DNA from 3 places in the Shewanella sp. K8 genome. Region 3 is predicted to be linked to each of the others. Evidence: predicted binding sites of a transcription regulator. Region 3 holds the regulator's gene; each other region holds the start of a gene.
What was found. Region 3 encodes sigma-54, which starts transcription at its own class of promoters, with help from an activator protein. Its sites were predicted from a motif close to GTTGGCACGNNNNTNGNNT; they were not measured.
Positions count from the first base shown of each region.

Region 1 (9,766 bases), on a different contig from region 3:
GGCGCCAACGCCACGGCCGAAGGCAACTACAACAAGCTGCTTGGCGCCATAGAGGCAACGCCTGCCCCCCGTACAGCCCGTTTCCAGTGTGTACTTGTGTATATGCGTCATGCCAAGGATCCGACTCCCATCATCTGCCAGGCCGCCTGGGAAGGGGAAATAGGTTTTGAACCCAAGGGCGACAACGGCCATGGTTATGATCCCGTATTCATTCCCTGTGGTTACCAGCAAACTGCCGCCGAGCTCAGCAGTGATGAAAAGAACCATCTCAGCCACAGAGGCAAGGCGCTGAAATTGCTGCTTGAAGCCTTCAAACAACAGGGGATCCTCGGCTGATGCTGACGCTGCCACCGCTGAGTCTCTATATTCATATTCCCTGGTGTGTGCAGAAATGCCCTTACTGTGATTTCAACTCTCACGGAAAACAGGGTGAGCTGCCGCAGCAGGAATATGTCGATGCCCTGCTTGGCGATCTCGACGCCGACCTGCACTATGTTCAAGGCCGGCAACTGCACAGCATCTTTATCGGTGGCGGCACCCCCTCTCTGTTCGATGCTGCCCAGATAGGCAGACTGCTGCAAGGCGTGAACCGGCGCATTGCCTTTGCCGATGACATAGAGATCACCATGGAGGCCAACCCAGGCACTCTGGAACATGATGACTTCAGCGCTTACCGCGCCGCAGGTGTCACTCGCCTCTCCATCGGTGTGCAGAGCTTTGCCAAAGACAAGCTCAACCTGCTGGGGCGAATTCACGGCAAGGATGAAGCCGTCAACGCCGCCAAAGGCGTTGCTGCAGCCGGATACCAGAGCTTTAACCTGGATCTGATGCACGGTCTGCCGAACCAGAGCTTTGAAGAAGCCATGGCCGATATCGACACGGCGGCGGCGCTCAATCCTCCGCACCTGTCCTGGTATCAGCTCACCATAGAGCCCAATACCCTGTTTCATTCACGCCCGCCGCAGCTGCCGGACGATGAAGCGCTTTGGCACATCTATGAACAGGGCCAGCAAAGACTTGCGGCCCTTGGCTACCAGCAGTATGAAATATCCGCCTACGCCAAACCCGGTTTTCAGTGCCGCCATAACCTCAACTATTGGGAGTTCGGTGATTATCTGGGGATTGGGTGCGGCGCCCACGGTAAGCTGACGCTACCGGAGCAGGACCGCATAGTACGCACGGTAAAGATAAAACATCCAAAGGGATACTTGGCCACAGAGGATTATCTGTTTGAGGAGAGCTATGTACTGCCAGAAGACAGGGCGCTGGAGTACCTGATGAACAGGCTGCGACTGATGAGCCCTATCCCCTGGAGCGAATTTGAAGCGCGCACCGGCGTTGCGGCCAACACCCTGGATAAAGGCATGCAGCAGGCCGCCGAGCGCGGGCTGGTGGAGATCACTCCCGGTTACTGGAAGCTCACCAACAAGGGGCATATGTTCGTCAACGATCTGCTGTCGCAGTTTTGTTAACTCCATCTCTTATTAGCCTCCTCTTGCTACTGCCAAAGCGAAAGCAGCAAGAGGAAATATTTTCTAACATTTACGCCAATACTTAATTACCGTATTTCATTAGGATTAACTTCTTTAGACGCAAATGAGCCATAGCAGTCGCGGTTTCTGTGCGTCTTTCCTGACTCGGGCCATCGTCATCAGGCCTGCCATTGCCAAGCAAAAAGGAAGTTGTCCATGCCTATAACCATAAGAAAAAGTCTGTTGACGCTGGCCCTTGGCGCCGTTTTAAGCAGCAGTTATCCCCTTCTCGCCCCAGCCTCCGTCTCCGGGCAGAGTAACCAAGCATCAAACCTGGCTCCTGAGGTCATCAAGGCCGAATCCGCCAAAGCCAACGCCCTGTTTGAAGCCATCTTCAACGAAGATGTTGCCGCCAGCCCGGTGCGGCAGACCTTTCTTGGTATCAAAACAGATTACGGCAAATGGGACTCACTGGGAGATGCAGCCGATGATGCCGCGCTTGCTCGCGCCAAGCAGCAGCTTGAGCGCCTGTCACAACTGGATCCGACAAAGTTGGACCCACAGAGCAAGTTGAGCCTGGAGCTGTTGACCGCCAAGCTGCAACGCCAGATCCGCGATGATAAGTTCCGCCACTACAACTACCCGGTCAACCAGATGTACGGCATTCACTCGCTGGTGCCCTCACTGTTGATAAACCAACACTCGATAGCCGACGAAGCCGATGCCCGCGCCTATATCAGCCGTATAGCCGGGGTTCCTGAGCTGTTCGAGCAGCTGATCACCGCCCTCGAGGTTCGCGCCGAGGAAGGCATAATCGCCCCCAAATTCGTATTCCCCCACGTACTTTCAGACAGTCGCAATATTATTCATGGCGCGCCGTTTGATGGTGAGCCGGACAGCGCCATCTGGGATGACTTCAAGGGCAAGTTGGCAAAACTCAAGCTGGATGAAGACACCCAAGATAAACTGCTGGATCAAGCCGCCATCGCCCTCAAAGAACAATTGAGGCCAGCTTACCAAAAGCTGATTGCCTATCTCGAAACCCTGGAAAAACGGGCCGACAGCAGAGATGGTGTCTGGAAATTCCCGAGCGGCAGCGCCTTCTATAACAATGCCCTGGCCAATACCACCACCACAGAGATGAGCGCCGATACCATTCATCAATTAGGACTGGACGAGGTCGCCAGGATCCACGGCGAAATGCGCGCCATCATGGACAAAGTTGGCTTCAAGGGCGATCTCAAAGCCTTCTTCGAGTTTATGCGCCAGAATGAGGGCTTCTACTTCCCGGACAATGACGCCGGCCGCCGGGACTACCTGAGAGAGGCCACCGCCCTTATCGATAACATGAACTCGCGCCTGGATGAAGTGTTCAAGATAAAGCCCAAAGCGCCTTTGATAGTCAAACAGGTGGAAGCCTTCAGGGAGAAGTCTGCCGGCAAGGCTTTCTACAACCAGCCCTCGGCCGATGGCAGTCGTCCGGGAACTTACTATGCCAACCTCTATGACATAATGGCTATGCCCAAATACCAAATGGAGGCACTGGCCTACCATGAAGGGATCCCCGGGCATCACATGCAGATAGCCATAGCCCAGGAACTGGAAGGACTTCCCAGCTTCCGTCGCTTCGGCTCTTACACGGCTTATATCGAGGGCTGGGGCCTTTACAGTGAGTACTTCCCCAAGGAGATGGGGCTTTACAGCGATCCTTACTCAGATTTTGGCAGATTGGCGATGGAGCTATGGCGCTCCTGCCGTTTGGTGGTAGATACCGGGATCCATGCCAAGAAATGGACTCGAGAGCAAGCCATAGCCTATTACATGGACAACACTCCCAATGCCGAATCTGACGCAGTAAAAATGGTTGAGCGGCACATAGTTATGCCCTCGCAGGCAACCGCTTACAAGGTGGGGATGAACAAGATACTTGCGCTTAGAGCCTACGCCAAGGAGGCGCTGGGTGAGCGTTTCGACATTCGCGCCTTCCACACCCTGGTATTGCAAAACGGCCCCTTGCCGCTGGATGTACTTGAGCAGGAAGTAAAAGACTGGGTGGCCGCGCAAAGCCAGGCTTGAAATTGAATCAACTGCCGCTCCCGTGAGCGGCTTTTTTATGCGCTTGATTCCCTCCTGAAAACAGGCATAAAAATACCCCGGCCACCTGGGCCGGGGTAAACCAAAATCAGGATGATGGTTTTAAGGCCGACATTGTTTTAGTTCGAAAACCTGGGTCGGCATTGATAAGGGCTTAACACTCTGTGTTGAACCAAGCAGTCTACAGCAGGAGGGGTCAGTCCCACGGCACACCCGTATGTTGGTTCCACCCGAATCAACTGCAACCATTGTATTGATTTCAGAACAGACTGCAACAAGATTATTAAAAACCTTTAGGATTCACTAAACAATAAAGCGATAAAAAAACCAACAAAATCTCAATATCTATATGATATAAAAACAAAAAACACCCAAGCGGAACTTGAGTGTTTTTCATTGTTCTATTATAAGAACGATATTTCTTTATTTTTCCTGGCGCAGGGCAAACAGATCTGCGTATTTTTTGTCCCAATAGGGTGGTGTACCTATGTGATCCTTAATGAACTCGATAAAGGCACTCACCTTGGGAGCCAAGTGTTTACGTCTTGGATAAACCGCCTGCAGCGGCAGATGGTGGGTCAGTTGCCAATCGGGAAGTAGAGGAACCAGAGTGCCTTTTTCTATTTCATCTTCCAGCAGATAACTGGCGAGATAAACCACCCCAAGCCCACTGACAGCGGCAGACTTGAGCGCCGGCGCATTGTCGACTCTGAAATTACCCGAAACCCCTATCTCACAGTAGTCATCGCCCTTCTTGAATTGCCAGACGCTGTGCTCATGCCATTCACCGTGGTAAACCAAACAGTTGTGCTCCACCAGCTGCTCCGGCCGGGCCGGCATACCGTGGGCCGCAACATACCCGGGGGATGCCACCAACAGGAACTGACACTTCATCAGCGGGCGGGCCACCATACCCAGAGGCAGTTGCTCTGACATGGTCAGCAGCAGATCCAGGCCTTCACTGACCACATCAACCTTATGGTCCAACAGGCTCACCTGCAGCTCGAGATCCGGGTGACGAGTCATAAACTCGGGCAGTGCCGGAATAATGTGCATGGTGCCGAACGACTGGGAGATCCCTACCTTGAGCACGCCTCGGGTGGCATCATTGAGGTTGTGCACACTGGCCACCGCCTGATCCGCATCCCGGAGCAGTTCTTCCCCCTGCACATACAGCAGATTACCGGCTTCGGTGAGGCTTAAGCTACGGGTTGTTCGCTGGATCAACTGGATCCCGAGTTTATGTTCAAGATCGGCAACCTGGGTACTGACCTTGGATTTGGATATTCCAAGCCTGCGCGCCGCGGCACTGAAGCTGCCGGCACGGGCGACATGAGTGAAAATAGCGATAGGTTCTAACAGTTCTAACATGAAAGTCGCCTTAAGCCGTTTACAACACTGGTAAAAGCTTTCCTGGAAAAGCGACGGGCCTCACCGTCAAGACCCCAAAATGGGGTGTGGGCTGCCGGGTTTTGGAAAGCGCACTGGGTAGAGTCACTGAGTCCTGACTTGGGTGTCAGTTTTATTATTTTTGCGAAGTATACCAATTCTTTCTTATTGACTCTAACCCAAGGATAGCCTTGAGCCAAAAAAACCGCCGCAGTGATGGCATAATCAACAGATAATCAATAAAAAAACCCTGTATCAAGGGAGGGGAAGATACAGGGGGAATCACCAGCTTAAATCTTATTGCTGCAGTTCAACCTTGCCGGACAGTACCTGGAATTCGCCCAGCTCAGGGATCTGCTTGCGTAACTTGTCTTCCAGCACCACCAAACGTTGGAAGTTGTCGCAAAGCGCGTCGGCTCTCTGCTCCATCTCTTGGGCGCGGGACTCCATTTGCACTTCAATATCCTTGCCCATCTTTTCCATCTTCTGGCTGAAGGCATTGATCTTCTCATCAAAGGTTTCGCCCTCACCTGACATCATGGCGCTGCCCATGGCCATCATCAAACTGCCTAGCGACTGCTGCACCAGTTGCTCTATTTCTTTGGAAAACTCATCACCAAAGGCGTTTTCCAGCGACTCTTCGGTGGCCCCCAGGAAGTACTGGTCACCATTGCGATGAGCCACTTCATAGACTCTCTGTTGCAGACTGTCCATGGTTTCATCCAACTTGGCACCGGCGGCATCACCCAAGAGTGGTGTCAGGGCCATGCTCACGGCCTCGCTCGCCATGATGACGGCATCTTCCACCAAAGAGATGACTTCGGGTAACTGCTGAGCCATGGCATCCGAGTACTCGTTGACAAGCTTGCTCTGCTCGGCATTCAAGGCCACTTCTTCACCTTCCACGTAGAGGCGGCCCGGCTCAATTCGATAGTGTTCTTTCCCTTGATTACTGACACTCAGCTTCTTGGGTTCCAGTGAGATGTCGTAGTTGAGTGACATCTCGCATTGCTCATCTCTTGGCTCAAAGTTGATCGCCATAGCAGGCGCCGCCGCAAACAGTGCACACACCAAAGATATTCCACCAATCGCTTGTTTCATTCTGTCTTCCCTCTCGTTTTAATCTGCCGAGTAAACTTGGTTACCGCTTATGGCTCAGAATAAAGCAGACTTTGTGCCAAAGTTATAATTAACTGATACTAAAAGAATAAATATCAAGTATGGCAGCAAAATATGAAAATCCACCATCTAGGAGTGGCAAATTTTACCAACTTGTAGCCGTTATGATGAATAAGACACAAGAAACCAAAGAAAGGTTTAACAGGGAAAGCTCTGGATGGCCTAGACTGTTCCTTTTCTTCACTGCATTCGGGATTAAAAGCCATAATAGCCGCTGTGCCAGCGGCCTAAAGTCGTGGTGTTCCACACCACACCGAGCAAGAGGCTTTGCTTGTCCAAAGCCCCTTGCATCCCCAAGGACACCCCGACGTAGCCGAAATCCCCGCTGGCTTATGAAACAAATTGGCTACACTCAGGACTCGCATCCTTGCTCGACCTTCGAGCCTCGACATCCCTGTCTCGGCTACGCCAATTTGCAACAACGCCAGCGGCGGCTCCGAAGGGGGAATTGGTGCAACTCTTCCCACACAGAGTTGTTTTGAGCTGCAGATATACGCCTAATTCCAGGCACAGGCGGAACTGTGACCGTCGAAAACAGGGACGTTTTCGTCGAGCGCCCAAGGATGGGTTAACAGCGTGTCACAGGATCGCCTGTGCATAAGCCTGCGGCAGGCAATGAGAAACATCCGTCGCCGGAGGCCCTGCCAATACTAATTAGTAACTTTTAGCTGGCAGCCATGATAGCCGCTGTGCCAGCGGCCTAAAGTCGTGGAGCTTCGCCCCACACCCGACCAAGAAGGGATCAACAGCAATCCCCTCTTGGATCTCCCTTGCCGCCCCACACGGTGTCGAAAGCCCCTCGGCCTAATGGCGCAAATAACTACCGCTTCAGACGCTCATCCCTGATTCGACTGACGCTGCTTCGGCATCCATGCCTCAGCCACGTTATTTGCGCCAACGGCTTTCGGCGACACCGAGGGGAATTTGGTGCAATTCTGCAATCATAGCGTTGCTTGAAATTGCTTATATACCCACTAACATACGCCTATTTCCCTGGCACAGGCGGAACTGTGACCGTCGAAAACAAGGCCGAATTCTGTTCCCGACAAATTCGGCATTTCCTACGTCCATGTAGGTCAGATGTTTTCGTCGAGGCTACAAGGACGTATTAACGCCGAGTCACAGGATCGCCTGTGCATAAGCCTGCGGCAGGCAATGAGAAACATCCGTCGCCGGAAACCCGGCAAGCGCTTAATATGCAACTTTAGGCTGAAAGCTATGGTATGGCGTAAAAAACAAAGGCAGCGGAATGCTGCCTTTGGGATCAGAAGATTGAGCGGCCAACGGCCAGCCTGAGTTGCTCCAGCGCTGCCGTTCCGGCGAGTGAGTTGCCGCTGCGGTCAAGCTCCGGCGACCAGACACAGATGGACATGTCACCGGGGATCACGGCGATTATACCACCACCGACACCACTCTTGCCCGGCATGCCGACCCGGTAGGCAAACTCACCGGCGCCATCATAAAGCCCGGATGTAGCCAAAAGCGCATTGAGTCTGCGGCTCTGCAGCGGTGATATCAGCTCTTTGCCATCCATTGCCTTACCGCCTTGGACCAGATACATCATGGCCCGGGAAAGATCGGCGCAGCTCATTTTCAAGGCGCAGTAATGGAAATAGCTTCGCAGCACAGTATCCACATCATTGTTGAAGTTACCGAAGGACTTCATCAGATAGGCAATCGCGGCATTGCGGGCACTATGCTGATACTCGGAATCGGCCACCACCTTGTCGTAGCAGATATGCGGATTACCCGCCAAACGGCGAACCACTTCCAGCATTCTGTGCTTGGGCGCTCCGAGGCGGCTCTGCAGCAAGTCGGCTATGACCAGCGCACCGGCATTGATAAAGGGATTACGGGGAATGCCGCGCTCCAACTCCACCTGCACCAGAGAATTAAATGAGTGACCCGACGGCTCTTTGCCTACCCGGCTCCAGATTTCGCTTTCTTCATAGAGTGTCAGCGCCAGTGTCAGGCTGAACACTTTGGAAATACTTTGAATGGAAAAAGGCTCTAAATAATCCCCTGCCCCCACTGTGGTGCCGTCGGCCATAGTGACGGCAATCCCCAGCTTGTTGGCATTGACCCGGGCAAGGGCCGGAATATAATCCGCCACCTTACCCTGGCCAATCAGAGGGCGAACCCTGTCGAGCACCTGCTCAAGCAAGGCCTCGTCCGGGATTAACTCCACCAAATGTCGTACAGCTCAGTAACTTCCAACTCGCTGATTGGCTGAGCTTCCCAGAATGCCTTGACTGCGCTTCTGTCATCTTCGGTGCACTTGCCAATTCTTTGGGTGGCAATAATGCCTTCCCATTCTCTGTGGCCGCCACCGTGGAAGCCCAAGCCTCTAGGTTCTATGACTTCATCAATAAAACGGTCGACCAGGGGATCTATCTGTTCCTCCGACACAGAGTCGGCAAAACGCCAACTAACGTCAAATCCCAACTCCTGGAATTCATCAACACGCAACTTCTTGCGCAAACGACGACTGCGAATAGCCATACTGCTTCTCCCTCAGGTGTAATTACTCTGTACGTTCGAACATCAGATCCCAAACACCGTGACCCAGGCGCTGACCGCGGGCCTCGAACTTGGTCAACGGACGGTAATCCGGGCGTGGCACTACAGTGCCATCGCTGGAAAGGTTGCGATAGCCGGGGGCTGCATTCATCACTTCCAGCATATGCTCGCTGTAGTTTTCCCAATCGGTAGCCATGTGGAACACACCGCCAATTTTCAGTTTACGACGCACCAACTCGGCAAAGGCCGGCTGCACTATGCGGCGCTTGTGGTGGCGTTTCTTATGCCATGGGTCGGGAAAAAACAGCTGCAGCCGCGCCAGAGAATTATCGGCAATGGCATGCTCCAGCACTTCCATGGCATCGTGATGGAATACTCTCAGGTTGGTGACTCCGGCTTCGCCGGCATCGGCAAGACAGGCGCCCACACCAGGCTTGTGCACTTCGATACCGATAAAGTTAAGCTCGGGGGCTTCCTTGGCCATGGTCACCAGTGAGGCACCCATACCAAAACCTATCTCCAGCACTGTGTCTGCCTCACGGGCAAAAACGGCGTTCAAATCCAGCGGCTCGGGGGAATAATCCAGCCCCATGCTGCCCCAATGCGCTTCTATGGCCTGGGCCTGGCCCTTGGTGAGGCGACCCTCACGCAGCACAAAGCTTCTTACTTTGCGCAGATACTTGCCTTCTTCGTTAAACTCGGCCGTTGTGACTTCGCTCATTTTTGCCCCTAGAGAGGTTTGAAAAAAGAAGGGCATTATCCAAAGTTCACCATACAGTGCAAGCCCTGATGCTGAAAAAGTATACCAACAATCCACAAGAACGAAATAAGTCAATCATTTGGGGGGATCAATCTCCTTGTTTCGCCCCTTGGCTGCGGCTACACTGCGCCGATGAACAAAACAGCCTCTTTCGCAGAACGTATCGTAAAATGGTACGACTTGAATGGTCGCAAGACTCTGCCATGGCAACAGCAAAAGACCCCATACAAAGTATGGATTTCTGAAATCATGTTGCAGCAGACCCAGGTCGCGACTGTTATCCCCTACTTCCAAAAATTCATTGCCCGTTTCCCCGATGTCGTCAGCCTGGCCAATGCCGACACGGACGAAG
Region 1 covers NZ_JAPEHY010000006.1:150,457-160,222, forward strand. Annotated here, with positions in the region: gene rdgB (RdgB/HAM1 family non-canonical purine NTP pyrophosphatase) at 1-336, shown strand, start outside; gene hemW (radical SAM family heme chaperone HemW) at 336-1,472, shown strand; gene ON072_RS05380 (DUF885 domain-containing protein) at 1,689-3,548, shown strand; gene ON072_RS05385 (LysR family transcriptional regulator) at 3,990-4,937, opposite strand; gene ON072_RS05390 (YggN family protein) at 5,253-6,056, opposite strand; gene glsB (glutaminase B) at 7,399-8,313, opposite strand; gene ON072_RS05400 (YggL family protein) at 8,313-8,636, opposite strand; gene trmB (tRNA (guanosine(46)-N7)-methyltransferase TrmB) at 8,659-9,375, opposite strand; gene mutY (A/G-specific adenine glycosylase) at 9,547-9,766, shown strand, end outside.
Region 1: the regulator sigma-54 is predicted to act here: its motif matches at 6,119-6,137, upstream of ON072_RS05390 (YggN family protein).

Region 2 (9,766 bases), on a different contig from region 3:
CTGTTGCTGGTCACCGCAGTCTGGCCACCGGCCAGGGCGTTGGGCTGAGAAACCTGAGTCGCTTCGGCAATGGTGACGGTAAGGCCGCCATGGGTCACTGCCGCCGGCAGGAGTTTTACGTCCTTGCCGACCACTATGGTGCCGGTGCGGGAGTTGACTATCACCTTGGCCGATTCATCGGCAGGCTCAACCTGAATATTTTCCAGGGTGGCCAGGAAAGATACCCGCTGCGACACATCTCTGGGGGCACTGACCTGAATGGAAGAAGCATCGAGCGCCCGTGCCATACCCGGGCCGAGTAAGCCATTAATGGCATCGGCGGTGCGCTTGGCGGTGGAGAAATCGGCTCTGTGCAGGTTAAAAGTTAGGTGATCGCCATTGCCGAAGGGGCTGGCCACTTCACGCTCGACTATGCCGCCGTTGGGAATGCGGCCCACGGTTGGCGTGTTCTGGATCACTTTGGAGCCATCAAGCCCTTCGGCGCTGAAACCGCTAACCACCAGACTGCCCTGGGCGATGGCGTATACATTGCCATCCACCCCTTTCAGGAAAGTCTGCAGCAAAGTGCCGCCGCGCAGGCTCTTGGCTTCACCCAGGCTCGATACCGTCACATCCAGGGTTTGTCCCGGCTTGATAAAGGGTGGCATATCGGCATGCACTGCCACCACGGCAATATTCTTGATCTTGGGCCTGAAGTTATCCGGCAAATTGATGCCGAAATTCTTCAACATGGTCTTGAAGGTCTGCTCCGTGTAACGGGTCTTCTCCCCGGTGCCCGGCAAACCGACCACCAGACCGTAGCCTATCAACTGGTTATCCCTGACCCCTTGGATATCGGCGATATCCTTGATGCGCTCGGCCTGTCCCGGCAGGGAAACCAGCAAACAGGCAAGTGCCATGATTAATTTGATTTTCATGAGCTTATCCTCAGAAAGGCCACCAGTCAGAGAGGAAGAACTGGCTCAGCCAGCCCACCTTTTGCGAATCGGCAAAGGTGCCGGTTCCGCTGTATTGAATACGGGCATTGGCGACTTTGGGCGAATCTATGGTGTTCTCGGGAGTAATATCCTGCGGCCGAATAATGCCGGTGACCCGGATAAACTCGTCGCCATTGTTGATGGTGATCCACTTTTCACCGCGAATAACCAGGTTGCCATTGCCCAGCACCTGCATCACATTGGCCGAGATCTGCCCGGAGAGACTGTTGCTCTGATCGGCATCGGCCTCGCGATTGGTATCCATGCTGTCGCCGTAACGGAAATCCAGCGGATTGCCCTTGATGGTGACATTGCTGCCGCCCATATAGAGCGGGTTCACCGACATGTCCGAGCCTTTCTTGATCTTGTTACCGACGCTTTTCTTCGCCTGGGTTGACTCCACCAGCACCACAGTGATGATGTCCCCTACCCTGTGCGCCCTCAGATCCGAGTAAAGCGAAGACGCCTGGCTATCCTGATAAATAGAGCCGGTCGGCGCTATCCGGGTTGGCGGTGCTTCGGGATACACAGGCGCATAATAGGGATCATCGGCTATGGGTTTATTCTGGGTAGCAGTGCAAGCCCCCAGAAACAAAGCCGGAATGATAAGGAACAAGGGTTTCATCACATCACCTCATCACAGATTCTGGTTCACGTAGGCCAGCATCTGGTCTACGGCCGAAATGACTTTGGAGTTCATTTCGTAGATCCGCTGACTCTCAATCAGGTTAACCAGCTCTTCGGTCACGTTAACGTTGGAGGTTTCCAGCGAGCCCTGACGAATGGAGCCCAAACCGTCGAGCGAAGCCGTGCCCTGAATCGGGGTACCGCTGGCGCCCGTCTCCAGATAGAGGTTTTGCCCTATGGGATCCAGGCCGGACGGATTGATGAAATCAGAGATGGTCAGCTGGCCCACCACCTGGTTTTCGGCGGCGCCCGGGGTTTTAACCGACACTTCACCTTCGGCGGAAACGGTAATACTGGTGGCATCGTCCGGAATGGTAATGGCAGGCTGCAGCACATAGCCGGCGCCGGAAGTCACTATCTGGCCGGTATCATCCAGAGTAAACTGGCCGTTGCGAGTGTAGGCTGTGGTGCCATCGGGCAGTTGGATTTCAAAGAATCCCGGGCCTTCAATCATCATATCCAGCGCGTTGTCTGTGGTTTGCAGATTACCCTGGGAGAAAATCTTCTGGGTGGCTACCACCTTGGTACCTGCGCCCAGGTTAAGGCCATTGGGCAGCTTGGTGTTGGAAGCACTGATACCACCGGCCTGATTGACCGTCTGGTACAGCAAGTCTTCAAATATCGCCCGGCCCTTTTTGTAGCCTATGGTGCTGGCATTAGCGACGTTATTTGAAATCACCGAGATGTCTGTTTGCTGGGCATCTAGCCCAGTCTTACTTATCCATAACGCGGGATGCATATCAATTACTCCTAGCTAATGCGCATCAATGAAGCGGACGACTTGTCGTTCTCTTCTGCGGTTTTCATCATTTTTACCTGCAGCTCAAACTGACGTTGCAGCTCAATCAGGTTGACCATTTCATCCACGGCATTGACATTGCTGCCTTCCACAGCGCCGCTTTCCACATTCACAAAGGGATCGGCGGCAGCCGGATTGCCGTCCAGAGTGCGGAACAAACCATCTTCACCGCGCATCAGGTTCTGATTGCCCGGGTTGACCAGCTTGATGCGGCCCACCTCTTCAATCACCTCGGCGGTTGCGCCCTGGGGACGAATGGAGATGGTGCCGTCGGTGGCAATCTGGATTTTGTCTATCGGCAACGGCAGCACTATCGGGCCGTTATCGCCCATTACCGGGTTGCCCCTGTCGTTACGCAGTAAACCTGTGGTGTCAAAACTCAGACTGCCGGAGCGGGTGTAGGCCTCGCTGCCATCGGCTGCCTGCACCGCAATCCAGCCTTGATCTTTGATGGCTATGTCCAGATCCCGCCCGGTCGATTTGATAGGACCGGACTGAAAGTTGGCCGAGGGCGACTCTGTCATGGCAAACACCCGGGTCGGCAATCCTTCACCGAAGGCTTGCATAGCACGGGCCTGAGCCATGTCTGACTTGAAACCATCTGTGTTGGCATTGGCCAGGTTGTTACCCCGAACCGCCAGCGCATTCATGTTTTGTTTGGCGCCAGTCATGGCGACATAGAGAAGTTTGTCCACCTGCTGCTCCGTCAATCTTTTTACCTATTCAGGTAAAAGCAAACATCGTGCCAATAAAATGAGCAATCGAGCGCAGTGACAACAGAAGAACTTCAGTAACTTGGGAGTATGTACAGGGAGAAGCGGCAAGACATTGCCGTAGCGGCAATGTCTTGCGCAGGAAGCATTAGCGGATCTGCAGTACTGTCTGCTGCAGTGTATTGTTCACTTCCAGAGTACGGGAGTTGGCCTGGAAGTTACGCTGAGCCGAAATCAGGTCCACCAGCTCAGTGGTCAGGTCGACGTTGGCCTGTTCCAGCGTTGAGGAACGGATACTGCCGAACACGCCACTGTTGGCCTCACCGGCCAGCGCTGCACCTGAGTCCAGGCTCGCTTTCCAGGAGGTGTTACCTACCTGGCTCAGACCCTGTTCATTGGAGAAACGCGCCAGTGCCACCCGCGCCAAAGGCACGGTCGAGCCATTGCTGTACTTGGCTGAGATCAACCCGTCTGTACCCACTTCCACATTGGTCAGACGACCCACAGTCACCCCATCCTGCGTCAATTCAGTGGCGTTGAACTTTTCCGAGAACTGGGTCGGGTTGTTGAAGTCTATGGTTATTGTCTGGGTTCCGTCCGCCGCAGGGCCGAGAACATTGGCACCGCCAACACCCAACTGCTCTGTGGTGATCACCGCAGGATCTGAACCTATGTAACCGCCGACATCGTTGAACTTGAGCACGGCGCCAGTCCAGCCACCAGCAGTTTGCGCTGTGCCTGTACCATCCGGGTTACCGTCACCGTCAGTATCTGTCTGGTAGCTGCCAGCGCCGCCGCCCAGATTGACCGGCTTGTCGTCGATAGCATAATAAGCTACCCAGTTACTCTCGCCCGTGTAGGCACCATTGTCCGGACGCACAAAATAGGTGGTCAAGGTGTGGGAGTTACCCAGGGAGTCATAAATGGTCACTGCGGTTGAGTTGTTGAAAGTGTCTGACTTGGATGGGTCAAACAGCGCCGGATCTTTGGTGGCCTGGGTGGAATCCAGGTTCATGCTGATGCCGACATTATTGGTCTTCTGCGGGCTACCGGCAGTATCCGGGATCTGCACCGGCTTGGTAGTGGTCAAACTCACAGAGGTGGAGTTGCCGTCTTTATCAACAGGGAAGCTCTGCAGGAAGTTACCTGCGGCATCGACCAGGAAACCGTTTTCATCACGCTTGAAGGCACCGGCGCGGGTGAAAGAGTAATCCTGACTGCCCACATTGGGAGAGGTCACGAAGAAACCGCCACCGTTGATCGCCAAATCCAACGCATTGTTGGTGGAGTTCAGGTTACCCTGGTGGAACTGCTGCGCCACCTGAGTGGTGGTCACACCGCCGCCCACTGTGGTTCTGCCGTTGGAGAAAATCGAGCTGGCGTAAACATCGGCAAACTCGGCCCGGGATTCTTTAAAGCCGACGGTATTGACGTTGGCAATATTGTTGGCTGTGGTATTGAGATCTTTCTGCGCCGCAGCAATCCCACTCAGAGCAATGTTAAAAGACATAATTCACCTCATGATTTTCAGATACTGTCCGGCGCAGCCGGGGCAGAAACAGAATTAAACTTCGGAAACAGCCAGCACGTCGGCCAGTCTGATCCCGCCAATACCTCTTAAGTTCAACACAGCGCCACTGGCCGAGTTGAGCGATACACTGGTCACGTGGGCATAGGCACTGACAATAAGATCCTGGGACTTGCCATCGACAACCCCGCTGGCCTTCATGGTGTAGATACCGGCCTCAACGGGTTTACCGTCCTTATCCAAGCCGTCCCATTCCACGTCTATGTTGCCGCCGGCACTGCCATCCACATCAAAGGTCTTTATTACCTGGCCGGCTTCATCCTCAACAGTCACCTTGATGGAAGGCATTTTCTCTGGCGATGTGATCACCCCTTTGAGGGTCGGGTCTTCCTCGGAAACATAGCCGGTGCCCGCCGGGATCAACACTTTCTGCCCCACCAGGCCAGATGCCTGCAAAGCCTGACTCGAGGTCATTACCGTGTTGAGGTTAACTATCTCCTCGTTGAGCTTGGAGATACCATCCACGGTAGAAAACGAAGCCATCTGGGCAATCATCTGGTCGTTGTCCACAGGCTTGAAAGGATCCTGCATCGACAACTGCCTACTCAGCAGCGAGAAGAAATCTTCCTGGGTCAGCTGCTGGTTATTGCTCTTCTTGGTCTCCGAATCCCCTTTGACACTTATGCTGTCGAGGAAGGGGTTAACTGAACTTACACTCATGGGCTATGTCTCCCTTTATTTGCCCATTCTCAGGGTCTGCTGCAGCATGGACTTGGCTGCATCGGCCACCTGGACGTTCATCTGATAGGAGCGGGAGGCGGAAATCATATCGGCCATCTCTTCCACTACATTGACATTGGGTTTGTAGATAAAACCATCGGCATCGGCCATGGGATGATCCGGCGAATACTCTTTCAACAAGGGTTTATCGCTTTCCACTATGCCCTTAACCTTTACCGCAGCGCCTTGCTGCTGTTGACCATTGGCCTTGGCCAGCTCGGCCTCAAAAATGGGATGCCGCGCCTTGTAGGTCTTATCGATACTGGAAGAGACGGAATCTGCGTTGGCTATGTTACTGGCTGTGGTGTTCAAGCGCACAGACTGCGCCGACATTCCCGACCCCGCAACATTGAAGATATTGTACAAGCTCATGATTAATCTCCTTTCAATGCCTTTTTCATCCCGGCGAACTTACCGTCGAGGAACCCAAGCGACATCTGATATTCAAGCGCATTTTGCATAAAGGCCTGCTGCTCTTTTTGCATATCGACAGTATTGCCGTCACCCGTGTCCGGTTGATCCGGTACCCGATACTGCACATGCTGGGCTGTCAGCGCCTTGAGGTCGAAATGCTTTTCAGAAGTTGCCGCCATGCTCATCCCCTGTTGCCGCCCTTTTGCCGCCTGCAACGCCGAGGAAAAATCAACATCCCGAGCCTTATAATGTGGGGTATCGGCATTGGCTATATTGCTGGCAAGCACTTCGGCACGCTGGGCGCGAATGCCCAGAGTGTATTGATGTATGCCAAGGGCCTTATCGAAACTGATCGCCATAAAACCGCCTCCTCCAATGACTCGACAAAAACAAAGCAAGCTTTGTGCCAGATGTAGAGTGGAGGATAACAGATACGAAGATGATGGCCGTTAGGGTGAAAGGTAAAACAGAAAAGGCCCGTCCAAGTTGACGAGCCTTTCAAACTATTTAATTAAAAATCAAATGATTAGGTGGTTAATTTTTCTTTTGATAATAGATGCCTGGGTTACAGCGCACCATGTCGAATTCATCGGTCAACCCGGCAATCGATTCACTGGCGCCCAAAAACAGTATCCCCTTGGGATTAAGGGCGGCAGCAAATTGCCGCAGTATTTTTGCCTTTGCCTCCGGCGCAAAATAGATAAGCACGTTGCGGCAAAAGATGATGTCGAACTTGCCAAGTAAGGTGTAGCTTTCAAGCAGGTTGTGGGCCCGAAAACTCACCAAACGGCGCACATTGTCTTTAACCCGCATATTGCCGTTGGGCAGGGCTTCAAAAAACTGACGCTTGCGCTCTTCAGACAGGCCGCGGGCCAACGCCAGCTTATCGTACTCGGCGTTTTTACAACGCTCCAGCATGGACGGCGACAAATCTGTGGCCTGAATCATGGCGCCACCCGGCAAAGCCCCCGGCTTACGCTGCTGATATTCAAGCACTGTCATCGCCAGTGAATAGGGTTCCTGGCCGGATGAACAGGCTGCCGACCAAATCTTCAACGGCCGCCCCAGCTTGGCATAACCGGGCAACAATGTATTGCCGAGCAGGTCAAAAGGATACTTGTCCCGAAACCAGAGGGTTTCGTTGGTGGTCATGGCATCGACGACTTCAGCGCGTAACTGACGCTCGGTGGGCCGCATCGACTGCTTAACTACGTCCGACAGGGATGGCAAGCCATATTTCCCCATCAAAGGCGCCAAACGGCTGCGAACCAAATACTGTTTGTTCTCACCCAATACAATGCCACTGTGCTGTTCAAGAAACAGCCTGAATTGATTGTACTCAGTTTCTGCGAGAGATTTATCTGGCACCTTAGTGTCCTAACTATCCGTGAAAACGTCGCTGCAACTCAATGCAGCGCCATTTAAAAACTGGGTCAGCGTTATACCCCAGCCCCATTTGCAACACAAGACATCAAACTCACTATAGTCATAAAAATCCACAGCAGACAGCGACTATAAACTCAGATGCTTGTTAACTGCCGATGCCAATTCATCGGGGTTGAACTTGGCAATAAAATCGTTGGCGCCCACTTTTTGCACCATGGCCTGGTTGAACACCCCACTCAACGAGGTATGCAACACCACCTTGATATGTTTCAGCTTGGGATCATCACGGATCTCGGCGGTCAGGGTGTAGCCATCCATTTCCGGCATCTCAATATCTGAAATAATCAGCGGGATCTCATCGGCGACATTGTCCATCTCCGACGCGATACTTTTCAACTTATCCAGCGCTTCCCGACCATCTTTGGCGGTATCTATCTGCAGGTTCAACGAAGACAGCGCCCGAATGATCTGCTTACGGGCCACCGAAGAGTCGTCAATCACCATAATATGATAGTGCTGCTCTCTGTCGATTGTGAGAGATTCATCGATTTCCTGACTGATGTCTGTCTTAACCGGCGAAATTTCATCGAGAATTTTCTCAACATCGAGAATTTCAACCAACTCACCTTCGATTTCGGTCACCGCGGTCAGGTAGGAGTATCGCCCTGCCCCTTCCGGTGGCGGCATGATGGACTCCCAGTTCATATTGATGATCCGCTCGACAGACTTCACCAGAAAGCCCTGCACGCTGCGGTTGTACTCGGAAATAATGATGAAGCAATCCTTGACATCATCTATGGGTTTGCCGCCGGTCGCCGCACTGAGGTCGATAACCGACACTGTGGTGCCGCGAATATGGGCCACGCCCTTAACGAAGGAGTTCAACTTGGGCAGTGCCGTCAGCGGTGGGCACTGTAGAACCTCTTTAACCTTGAACACGTTGATCCCGAACCTTTGCCTGCCGTTGAGTTTAAACAACAGAAGTTCGAGACGGTTTTGTCCGACCAGTTGAGTGCGCTTGTTGACTGATTCAAGAATGCTCGACATAAGGCTGCCTTGTTGTCTTTGTATTGATAAATACCTGCTGTCACGCAGACAGGCATACTATTTGCTTTGTCCAAGACACTGGGTCTCAGTCAAATTTCTGACTAAACCTGTGGTGAAGCCAGCACTGGGATCCGCGAATCATTGAAAGTATAGGTGTAATCTGGCGAGACAAGCTAGCCCGTTCATTATGAAAGTAAATTTTGCGTACATTTTGGCTACAATTTTAATGCCCATCCCAGCGGTGGCGGCAGAGAATAGCTTTGTTCCCAGTATATCGGCCGTAGAAAGCCTGGCTAAAGAGGCAGTTGCCAAAAAAGTGCTGGCGGCCGAGAATGCTCAAATTACCATCACGCCGCAACGACTGGATTCGAGGCTCACGCCCCCCAGATGCAATTCGCCTTTGACGGCCGAACTTGCCAGCGACAGAGAGATAAGCCGCAACAATACGGTACGCATAGGTTGTAACAGTCCGGAGCTCAGCTACCCATGGCAAATCTATGTCTCGGTGCGGGTGGATATCAGTTACCCCGTAGTAGTGGCTACCCAGACACTGGCCCCGGGCACTGTGCTTGGGCCGGAAAATCTGGCGCTGCGTTACATAGATGAAACCAGTTTGCGCGGCGCGCAATTTGACGATATCGCCACAGTCACAGGCACCCGCCTCAAGCGGCGCATAGCCAAAGACTATCCGGTATTTGCCGCCAATCTCTGCTTTGTCTGCAAAGGTGACAGAGTCTCCATCTATGCCCGTAACGAGAAGTTTCAAATAAAAACTGTTGGTGAAGCCCTGCATGATGGTAACCTTGGGGAACAGATTCGGGTAAAAAACACTCGCTCAGACAAAGTGTTGGAGGCTACTGTCACCAATGTGGGCGAAGTGGAAGTTCGAATGTAAAAAATGCTAAAGTTCCCCTTGGCGGTGCCGATAAGACAGCAAGGTAATCAGAGAAAAGGCTGGAGCCGAGATGGCTATGGATATTAAACAACTGCAAAATCAACCCAGGGTGAACACAGGTTCAGTCCCCAAGAACACAGCTCAGAGCAGCCAAACAGCTCAGCAAGGTGCTGCTCCGCAGAAAGCTGACTCTGTTGTGGTGTCACAACAGGCGCAGCAACTGCAAGGAGTACAGAGTAAAATGGCCTCCCTGCCGGAAATAGATCAAAAGAAGATCACCGAAATTAAATTGGCGATCGCCGAAGGCAGATATAAGGTTGACCCGGAAAAACTGGCAGCCAACATATCTCAATTCGAATCAGAACTGAACGAACTCAATAAAGGGTCCTGATGCCTGATACCCCGGATATCACCAGCCTGATAGCACAGCAGACGACTCAACTCGAGCGTCTGCTGAACTTGATCGAGCAGGAAAAAAACGCCCTGCTGGATCGCAATGCCGATAATCTGCTGCAACTGGCCAAAGACAAGGGCGACCTG
Region 2 covers NZ_JAPEHY010000031.1:1,934-11,699, reverse strand. Annotated here, with positions in the region: gene ON072_RS15920 (flagellar basal body P-ring protein FlgI) at 1-917, opposite strand, end outside; gene flgH (flagellar basal body L-ring protein FlgH) at 928-1,602, opposite strand; gene flgG (flagellar basal-body rod protein FlgG) at 1,615-2,403, opposite strand; gene flgF (flagellar basal-body rod protein FlgF) at 2,415-3,158, opposite strand; gene flgE (flagellar hook protein FlgE) at 3,325-4,686, opposite strand; gene flgD (flagellar hook assembly protein FlgD) at 4,741-5,424, opposite strand; gene flgC (flagellar basal body rod protein FlgC) at 5,440-5,856, opposite strand; gene flgB (flagellar basal body rod protein FlgB) at 5,859-6,257, opposite strand; gene ON072_RS15880 (CheR family methyltransferase) at 6,433-7,266, opposite strand; gene ON072_RS15875 (chemotaxis protein CheV) at 7,411-8,331, opposite strand; gene flgA (flagellar basal body P-ring formation chaperone FlgA) at 8,519-9,226, shown strand; gene flgM (flagellar biosynthesis anti-sigma factor FlgM) at 9,297-9,617, shown strand; gene ON072_RS15860 (flagella synthesis protein FlgN) at 9,617-9,766, shown strand, end outside.
Region 2: the regulator sigma-54 is predicted to act here: its motif matches at 6,291-6,309, upstream of flgB (flagellar basal body rod protein FlgB).

Region 3 (9,766 bases):
GAAGCTATCAAGCCCGGTAGTCAGGCCAAACTGGCGGCCAAGGCTCTCAAGCTGACCGGTGGCGCCGACAGTGCCAAGGCGCCGAAAGGCAAAAATCCCTATGGCTGGGTGATGGCCAACAAACAGGCGGATGTATTTTTAACCTACTGCACCAATGCCGTATTGGCCAAGAAAGAAGTGCCTGATCTCAAGATAGTGGCGTTGCCCGAGTCGCTGGCAGTGGGTGCCAACTATGGCATGCTGGTGCTGGATAAGGCCGACTCTGCCGCCTGGCCACTGGCCATGTATATTCTGTCTCCCAAGGGACAATCCATTCTGGCCTCTTATGGCTTTGAAGCACCGCTTAAGCCCTAAATCTCTATCCGGCGGAAGCGGGTTTTACTCTGGAGATATGCGAGTCAGTTGCTCTGAACTGACTCGCACTCTCTTTATAGGTATTTCACGTTTTTTGGCCAAATCAGCTTGCACGGGCAATTATTATCCTTCTAAAGTAGGGCATTATGTCCTTGTCAGGGGGGGAGCATGCTCGAAACCAAAGGCTTACCGATAGCGACAGATTATCTCGGCGACGAGGTGAGATTTATCCGCCTTTGTTATGACAGTCAGGGCTTGGATATTGAACTGAGTGTTGAGGGCTGCCGGGCATTGGTGCACTTTGACTCTGTGGTTGGCTTTCGGATGCTGGATGAAGGCGATCTGATGGAGTTCTGGACCGAGTGCAGCCTCTCCAATGGCTGGTTGTTCCGTATCTCCAACGGTGGCTGGTATCGCCAGGAGGCCGAACGCAGCGGCTTTATGGCCAGCGCCAATCTCAAGTTGCAGGAATATCTACTGGTGAGCCGCAATGAGTGTGTCTCTGTCTTCTGTGAACAGGATGAACCCAAGGTGCACTGGCTTAAAGACTGACCCGCTATCTTCCACAGTCAGAGGACGAACCTGGGCGCCCCCTGCTATTTCTGCAATTCATCTAGGCCAGAGCTTCAGGCTATCAACACCAAGCCTTCAGCCCATTAGAGCCTCAGCTCATTAAAACGAGAGTCGCCAACCCCAGGAAGGCGAACAGGCCTATTACATCCGTCACAGTCGTCAGCACCATGCCGCCGGCCAGCGCAGGGTCTACATTGAGCTTTTTCAGGATCAGCGGAATACTGGCACCTGCGAGACCGGCTACCGTCATATTGATCAACATGGCGCCGCCAATAAGGGCGCCGAGTGCCAGATCGCCTTTCCAGATCCACACGGCAGTGAATACCAGCGCCGACCACAACAGGCCATTGAGAAAGCCGATGGCTAATTCCTTGCCGATAAGCCAGCGGGAGTTGCTCTGACCTATGTGGCCGAGGGCGATACCGCGGATCACCAGCGCCAGTGTCTGGTTACCGGCAACGCCGCCCATGCTGGGCACTATGGTCATCAGAATCGCTATGGTGGCAAATTTTTCCAGCGTGCCTTCAAACATATTGCTGACCGAGGCGGCCAACAAGGCGGCAAACAGGTTGAAGGTCAGCCACAAAGAGCGGCGAAAGGCGCTCTTGAACACGGGACCGAAGGTGTCTTCATCATCGTCCATCCCCGCCATACCCATCATGGAGTGTTCGGCGTCTTCACGGATAACGTCCACCACGTCATCAATGGTGATCCGCCCAAGCAGATGGCCTTCACTGTCGACCACTGGCGCCGAGACCCAGTCGTGGCGTTCAAACAGTTGGGCCACTTCATTGTCCGGCATGGTGACGGGAATGCTCTCAAGTTCGGGATCCATTATGCTGCGGATTCCGGCGGTGGGATTACAGGTTAGCAGGCTGGAGAGCTTGACGCCGCCGAGTAATATGTCGCGCCTGTCCACCACATAGAGGGTATCAGTGGCTTCAGGCAATTCGCCTCTTTGGCGCAGATAACGCAGCACCACATCGACATTGACGTCAGGCCTCAGGGTCACAGTATCTGTATTCATCAGACTACCGGCGCTGTCTTCCGGATAAGAGAGCGCCTGTTCGACCCTGGCTCTGTCCTGGGCACTCATGGAGTGCAGTACCTGCTTGTAGAGGGTATCGGGAAGGCTTCGCAGCACGTAGGCCAGGTCATCGGTATCCATACCCGCGGTCGCTCGCGCCAAACGCTCAGGACTCATCAGGCTGATCAGCTGGTCTTTCATATCCTCACCCAGCTCTTCGAGGATCTCGCCGCTCTGCTCCTGATCCACCAGTTGCCAGAGTACCTGACGGGTACGCGGCGGTGAAGATTCGAGAATAAAGGCGATATCCGAAGCCGTCATTCGCTGCAGCATGTCGCGCACATGCACGAACATACCACTGCTAAGAGCTTGGTTTAGTTGAGTAAGACGTTGTTCTGTCAGCTCTTGGTCGAGCGCTTCTATTGGCATGCAGTTCCCCCTGTGATGCAAAGCGAGGATATGTTACCTCAATACAGGGGGGTTATAGAAACAAAGAGTGCAGCACTAAGGCTTTAGCTGGCTTCGTCGAAACGGGCGTTGATCAGGGCGCAGATAGCGTCCATCGCGGGTTCGGCATCCGGGCCTTCGGCGATGAGGCGAATACTCTTGCCTTGGCCGGTTTCCAGCATCAAGAGCCCGAGCACACTGGCGGCCGAGGCTTTTTTCTCGCCTTGGATTAGGGTGATATCGGCTTCGAACTCGCTGGCCAGCACCGCCAGCTTAGTGGCGGCGCGGGCATGCAGGCCCAGCTTATTGACTATGGTGACTTCCCGTTCAACCTTTGCCATTACTCAGCTCCCGGTGACGGGCCTGTACCTTGTGTTTGCTGTTGCCAAAACGCTTGGCGAGCTGCTCAGCGACATAGACAGATCTATGCTGGCCGCCGGTGCAGCCTATGGCTATGGTGAGGTAACTGCGGTTGTTGCGTTCCAGGTGCGGCAGCCAGGTTTCCAATAGATTTTCTATCTGCCAGATAAACTTGTTCACCAGTGGCTGGCGGCTGAGAAACTCCTGCACAGGTTCATCCAGCCCGGTCAGTGGCCTGAGCGCCGGCTCCCAGTGAGGGTTGGGCAGAAAGCGCACATCAAACATGAAGTCGGCTTCCTGGGGCATACCATGCTTAAAGCCGAACGACTCGAAGTTGATCACCAGTTCTTTATCGACGCTGCCAAGCAGAATTTCCCGCACTGTGTCACTGAGTTCATAGATGTTCAGCGCCGAGGTGTCTATGTAGTGATCCACCAGTTTCGACATGGGTTCCAGCAGCTTGCCTTCGAGCTTGATGGCGTCCTGTAGTGAGACTTTGCTCTTGGACAGGGGGTGCAGTCTGCGGGTTTCGCTGTAGCGCTTCAGCAGCACTTTATCGGAGGCGTTGAGAAAGAAGCTGGTCAGTTGGGTGTTTTCCGGCAAGGCCGCCAACTGTTGTTCCAGCACCTTTTCCTGATCCGGCATATTGCGCACATCTATGCTGATGGCGACCAGATCATTGCTGCCACGGAGGTTTTCCAACAGGCTGCCAATCATGGGCAGGGGGAGATTATCCACACAGTAGTAACCCAGGTCTTCGAGTACCCTGAGGGCAACGGATTTTCCGGAACCGGAGCGGCCTGAGACTATGGCGAGTTTCATCCTGTGATCACCTGATAGAGTTCTGTTTCGTCGCTGGATTTTCGCAACTGCTTGAGTATCGCCTTATCGCTGAGCTTTTCAGCCATGGCGGATAGGGTACTCAGGTGTTGCTGACATTGATCTGCGGGCACCAGGAGGGCGAACAGTATGTCCACCGGCTGGTTGTCTATGGCATCGAAGGCGATAGGCTCTTCGCATTTGACCAGCACGGCAATCGGCTCTGTAATGTCCGGTAGTCTGCCATGCGGAATCGCAATACCATTACCTATACCTGTGCTCCCCATCTTTTCGCGGGCCAAAAGGCTTTCAAAAATCGCTTGAGAGGAAAGGGTGGGGTACTGGGCGCTGGCGAGATCGCTAATCAGCTCCAGTACCTTTTTCTTACTGCCCGGAGTGGCACAGGTAGTGCACTCCGGCCGCAGGATGGTACTCAGTTCCATCGTTAGTGTTTTGTCAGCTTTTCTTTGTGTTTAATGACCTGACGATCCAATTTATCAATCAGAACGTCGATGGCGGCATACATGTCGGCATGTTCAGAAGTTGCATAGACTTCGCCGCCTGTGAGGTGGATCTTGGCTTCGGCTATCTGTTGCAGTTTTTGTACATTGAGCACAACGTGCACATTATTGATCTGTTCGAAATGGCGTTCAAGTTTAGAAAACTTACTTTCCACGTAGTCACGCAGTGAGTCGGTGATCTCGATATGATGTCCTGTCAGGTTGATTTGCATAGAAAGATTCCTCCAATTTCCAACTGTGGATTTATAAACTCTTACGCTGGTTCGACGGTGGTATCATCATAGCCTCGCGATACTTGGCTATGGTGCGTCTTGCAACGTTGATTCCCTGTTCTGCCAGAAGTTGCGCCATCTTGCTGTCGCTCAAAGGCTTCTTCTGGTTTTCCGCTGCCACGAGCTTCTTGATAAAAGCCCTGATCGCCGTGGAAGAGCATTCTCCGCCATCTTCGGTGCCGACATGGCTGGAGAAGAAGTACTTCAATTCAAATATTCCCCTGGGGGTATGCATATACTTTTGAGTGGTGACCCTGGAGATGGTCGATTCATGCATCTCGACCGCCTCGGCAATATCGTTGAGCACCATGGGTTTCATGGCCTCTTCACCATATTCAAAAAATCCCTGCTGGAACTGCACTATACAGTTGGCCACCTTGAGCAGGGTGTCGTTGCGGCTCTCCAGGCTCTTGATAAACCATTTGGCTTCCTGAAGATGACCACGAATAAACTGGCTGTCTGATTGACTGCGGGCGCTACGGGCCATGGCAGCATACTGCTGATTGATCCCGAGTTTGGGCATACAGTCCGGGTTGAGTTCCACTACCCAGCGGCCGTTTTTCTTCCAGACGCTGACATCAGGGATCACATATTCCTCGTCCATCGGCTGCACCAGCAAGCCGGGGCGGGGATTGAGACTCTGGATAAGGTTGATGGCGTCACGCAGCTGATCTTCCTTGAGCTTGGTCTTGCGCATCAGGGTGCGGAAGTCGCGGGCGGCAATGAGATCCAGGTGTTCGTCAATCAACAAGCGGGCGTCGGCCAGATGCGGGGTGTCTGCGTTGAACTGTTGCAACTGGATCAGCAGGCATTCGCGCAGATCTCTGGAGGCGATGCCGACAGGATCGAAGTGCTGGATCCGCTTGAGTACTGCCTCGACTTCATCGAGCTCAATCTCAGGGTTGCCCATGGCTTCGAGGATCTCCTCTGTGCTCTGGGTCAGATAACCCTGCTCGTCGATGGCATCAATAATGGCGGTGGCAATGGCGTCGTCGGTATCGGAAAACGGGGTCAGGTTCTTCTGCCATTCCAGATGTTCATAGAGCCCTTCGCTGGTTTCACCCTGGAAGGGCATATCATCTTCACGGCCCATGGCCGGCCCCGAGGCACTGGCGGCGGTAAAGACTTCGTCCCAGGTGGTATCCATAGGTAATTCATCCGGCATAGACTCATTGTTCAATGCCTCTGAGGTTTCTACCGTGGAACCATCTTCCTGCTTGGCGCTCAACTCGCCGGCGTCGTTTTCCTTGTGGTTGTCGTCGATAGCGTCATCCTGGTTGTCCTCGGCCATTTCCAACAGAGGGTTGGCTTCCAAGGCTTCCTGGATTTCCTGCTGCAGCTCAAGGGACGACAGTTGCAGCAGGCGAATAGCCTGTTGCAACTGAGGTGTCATGGTCAACTGTTGACCCAGTTTGAGCTGGAGTGACGCTTTCATTATACCGCTAATCCCTACTCGTTATTTTTCAAGGAAAAAATTCAATAATAACAAACTATAATACCCGGAATTGCCACCGGAAGACATGATCCTAACTATAGCCTGAATTGTTCGCCTAAGTACACAGCGCGCACTTGCTGGTTGTCCAAGATTTCAGCGGGTGTGCCCTCGGCGATCAACTGCCCATGGCTGACTATGTAGGCTCGCTCACAAACGTCGAGTGTTTCGCGAACATTGTGGTCTGTGATCAGCACCCCCAAACCGCGGGATTTAAGCTGTTCGATGATTTTCTTGATATCGATAACTGAGATGGGATCCACACCGGCGAACGGCTCATCCAGCAGAATGAACTGTGGATTGGCGGCCAATGCCCGGGCGATTTCCACTCGGCGGCGTTCTCCGCCGGAGAGGGACATCCCCAGGCTGTCACGTATGTGGGTAATATGGAATTCTTCCAGCAACTGTTCGAGCTGTTCCTCGCGCTCGTCGCTGTTGAGTTCTTTGCGGGTTTGCAGCACGGCCATGATGTTGTCATGCACCGACAGCTTGCGGAAAATACTGGCTTCCTGTGGCAGGTAGCCTATGCCTTTACGGGCTCGCAGGTGCATGGGATCCAAGGTCAGCTCGTCGTCGTCAATGAAGATACGGCCCTTGTCACTCTGTACCAGCCCAACCACCATATAGAAGGTGGTGGTCTTGCCAGCCCCGTTGGGGCCCAGCAGCCCCACGATTTGGCCGGTATTGACCGACAGGCTGACGTCTTTGACGACGTTGCGTTTCTTGTAACTCTTTGCCAGATTCTGTGCCGTCAGGGTGCTGGTCATTGCGGCTCCTGCTGCTGTTCTTTCTTATTGAGATCCTGATAGTTTTCCGGCTGGATAACAGTGGTTACCCTGTCTTGGCCTTTGCCGCTGCTTTCCGCTTCCAGCTGCTGCTTGTTGATGTCGTAGACTATCTTCTCTGCGGTCACTTCGCTGCCGTCTTGTTCTACTTTGGCCTGGCCCAGCAGGGTCATGATACGACTGTCTATGTTGTAGTGGATCTCTTTGGCCTTGGCACTGGCCAGACGGCCGTCTTCCAGTTTCTGGGTATAGGTAGCGGGTGAGCCCTTGGCCACCAGGATCCGCTCGCCACTCTTGTCTTCTGTGTAAGCCGTGAGTTCATCGGCCAGCAGTTTTAAACTGCCCTGGGTGACTGTGACAGGCCCGCCGTATACCACACGCTTGTTTTTGATATCGGCAAACTGATTAGCGGCGCTGATCTCTACTTTTTGCAGCAGATCTTCTTCAATGGCCACCGCCGACAGGCTTGTGATGCACAAGAGGGCACCGATAAAAAGCTTACTTGGTTTCATAGGTTCCTTTCACCTGACTGGTCAGCTTCACTTGCTGAGCATTGAGATCGGCGTACAGGCCGGATCCCTTGATATTAAAGTCTTTGCCTTCGATCAGGATCTCGCGATCTGAGGTCATGATCATGGTGTCCAGATCCAGCTCCACATAACTGGTTTTCAGGCTCTGGATCGGTTCATTGGGGCTAATGGCGTCGATGATAACATTATTTTCAAGTACCACTCGGTTACTCTTGCGATTGAGCCTGCCTTCGTTGGCAGACAGACGCCACTGTGCCTCGCCCTTGTCCGGATAGACCAGATAAACCGGTTGGTTGAAGAAGGTCTTTTCACTGGCTTCATAATGTTCCATGTGCGCCGCGGCGACCCTGCTGGCGACATTGCCCTGCTCGTCAAAGTTGACCGAGCGCAGGTCATCGGCGACAAAGTCCGGCCGCACCACATCCACAGGCGCCTCACTCTGTTGAGCGTTGCGCTTGTTCTGCACCTGCCAGTAAAGGATAAGTGCAGTGGAGAAAAACAAAATAATGGCCAGGGTGACCCTATTCATATACTCATTCCGTGGGCATTTTCAAATTTGTCCTGACTGAGCAGGATAAGATCCGCCAGCTCCCGGAGTGCACCATGGCCGCCGGCAATCTGAGTGACCATGTGGCAGTGCTGCCTTACCCAAGGATGGCCATCGGCTACGCAAACCGCCAGCCCCACTTGCTTCATCACCGGCAAGTCGACAATGTCGTCACCTATATAGGCCACTTGTTCAGGCTCGAGGTCATAGTGCTTAAGCAGCGCCTCATAGGGCTCCAGCTTGTTGTCTATGCCTTGATAAATCTTGTCTACCCCCAGGGCCGTCATGCGGTTTTCGACTATCTGGGACTTGCGGCCGGTGATCACCGCCACTTGAATGCCGCAGGACAGCAGCGAGCGCACCCCATAGCCATCGCGGGTATGGAAGGCCTTCAGCTCTTCGCCACTGTTGCTCATATAGATGCAGCCATCGGAGAAGACACCGTCGACATCACAGATAAGCAGTTTGATTTTGGCGGCTCTTTGCCAGTTATCTTCGCTTATGGGCCCGTAAAATCCTTGATGACTCATCAGATAACCCCCGCCTTGACCATATCCAGCATATTGAGTGCTCCAATCGGCTCATTGGCGCCATTGATGACAATAAGACCGTTGATGTCATTCTCGTCCATCACCTTCAGTGCCTGCGCCGCGAGGATATTGTCACCACTGGTGATGCAATCACGGGTCATGACATCGCTGATTTTGGTGGTACGCAGGTTGACCCCGGCGTCTATGACACGTCTCAAATCACCATCGGTGAAGATACCCACGAGTTGTTTCTGTTGATTGACCACGGCGGTCATGCCCAGGCCCTTCTTGGAGATCTCATACAGGGCGTCGGTGATACAGATATCTTCTGTGACCAGCGGCAGCTCTTCGCCTTTGTGCATCACATCGCCGACCTTGAGCAGCAGCTTGCGCCCTAAAGCACCGCCGGGATGCGACAGGGCAAAGTCATCTTTGGTAAAGCCCTTGGCCTGCAACAGGGCGACCGCCAGGGCATCACCCATCACCAGGGTGGCCGTGGTGCTGGAGGTCGGCGCCAAGCCCAGCGGGCAGGCTTCTTCAGGCACCTTGATGCACAGATGCAGCTGCGCCAGCTTGGCCATGGTGGATTCGGGCTTACCTGTCATGGAGATCATAGGGATCCCCTGGCGCTTGATGACGGGCATCAGGGTGAGAATTTCGCTGGACTCGCCCGAGTTGGAGATAGCCAATACGATATCGTTTTCACTCAACACCCCCAGGTCGCCGTGGCTGGCTTCGCCCGGGTGAACGAAGAATGCCGGGGTGCCCGTGCTGGCGAGGGTGGCAGAAATCTTGTTGCCTATATGGCCCGATTTCCCCATCCCCATCACTATCACCTTGCCGCTGCAGTTGAGGATCAATTCGCAGGCTTGGGCGAACTCGGGGGAATCAACAAACTGGTACAGGTTATCCAGTGCTTGTTTCTCGATATCTATTACTCTGCGGCCCCATTGGCGCAGTTGCTTAGCTTCTGCCATAGTTGTCTCTCGTCTTTTGCCCTTCATCGCTAGTGGGATTGAAACAGGCTGTATTGATAGCCGATGAAGCTTATCAGTAGTAAGGCACCGTGCCAGCGTTTGAGTTCACGTTGTTTGCCTGTGCTCAGCACCAGGAGTGCCAGGGCACAACTGGTGCCCAGAACCATATAAAAGTCGCGTCCGGCCGCCGCGGCATCGATTACCCCCGGGGCGATAAGGCCGGGTATCGCCAGTACCGCCAGTATGTTAAACAGGTTGGAGCCGACAATATTGCCTATGGCCAGGTCGTCCTCTTTCTTGAGTACACCGGCCACACAGGCCGCCAGTTCCGGCAGGCTGGTGCCTACGGCAATGATGGTCAGACCGATAACCAGATCAGATAGTCCAAAAGACTTGGCGATGCCTACGGCACCGTCCACCATCCAATCCGCCGACAGCGGCAAGAGTACCAAGCCTATTATCAACCATAGTACCGCCTTGGCGGTGGGCACATCTTTGGGGATCTCGGCATCAGCTTCGTCGGCGAGTGGAT
Region 3 covers NZ_JAPEHY010000045.1:6,065-15,830, reverse strand. Annotated here, with positions in the region: gene ON072_RS19040 (molybdate ABC transporter substrate-binding protein) at 1-354, shown strand, start outside; gene ON072_RS19035 (hypothetical protein) at 523-906, shown strand; gene mgtE (magnesium transporter) at 1,019-2,383, opposite strand; gene ON072_RS19025 (HPr family phosphocarrier protein) at 2,467-2,742, opposite strand; gene rapZ (RNase adapter RapZ) at 2,729-3,583, opposite strand; gene ptsN (PTS IIA-like nitrogen regulatory protein PtsN) at 3,580-4,023, opposite strand; gene hpf (ribosome hibernation promoting factor) at 4,026-4,313, opposite strand; gene ON072_RS19005 (RNA polymerase factor sigma-54) at 4,345-5,808, opposite strand; gene lptB (LPS export ABC transporter ATP-binding protein) at 5,904-6,632, opposite strand; gene lptA (lipopolysaccharide transport periplasmic protein LptA) at 6,629-7,162, opposite strand; gene lptC (LPS export ABC transporter periplasmic protein LptC) at 7,149-7,709, opposite strand; gene kdsC (3-deoxy-manno-octulosonate-8-phosphatase KdsC) at 7,706-8,257, opposite strand; gene ON072_RS18980 (KpsF/GutQ family sugar-phosphate isomerase) at 8,257-9,234, opposite strand; gene ON072_RS18975 (calcium/sodium antiporter) at 9,264-9,766, opposite strand, start outside.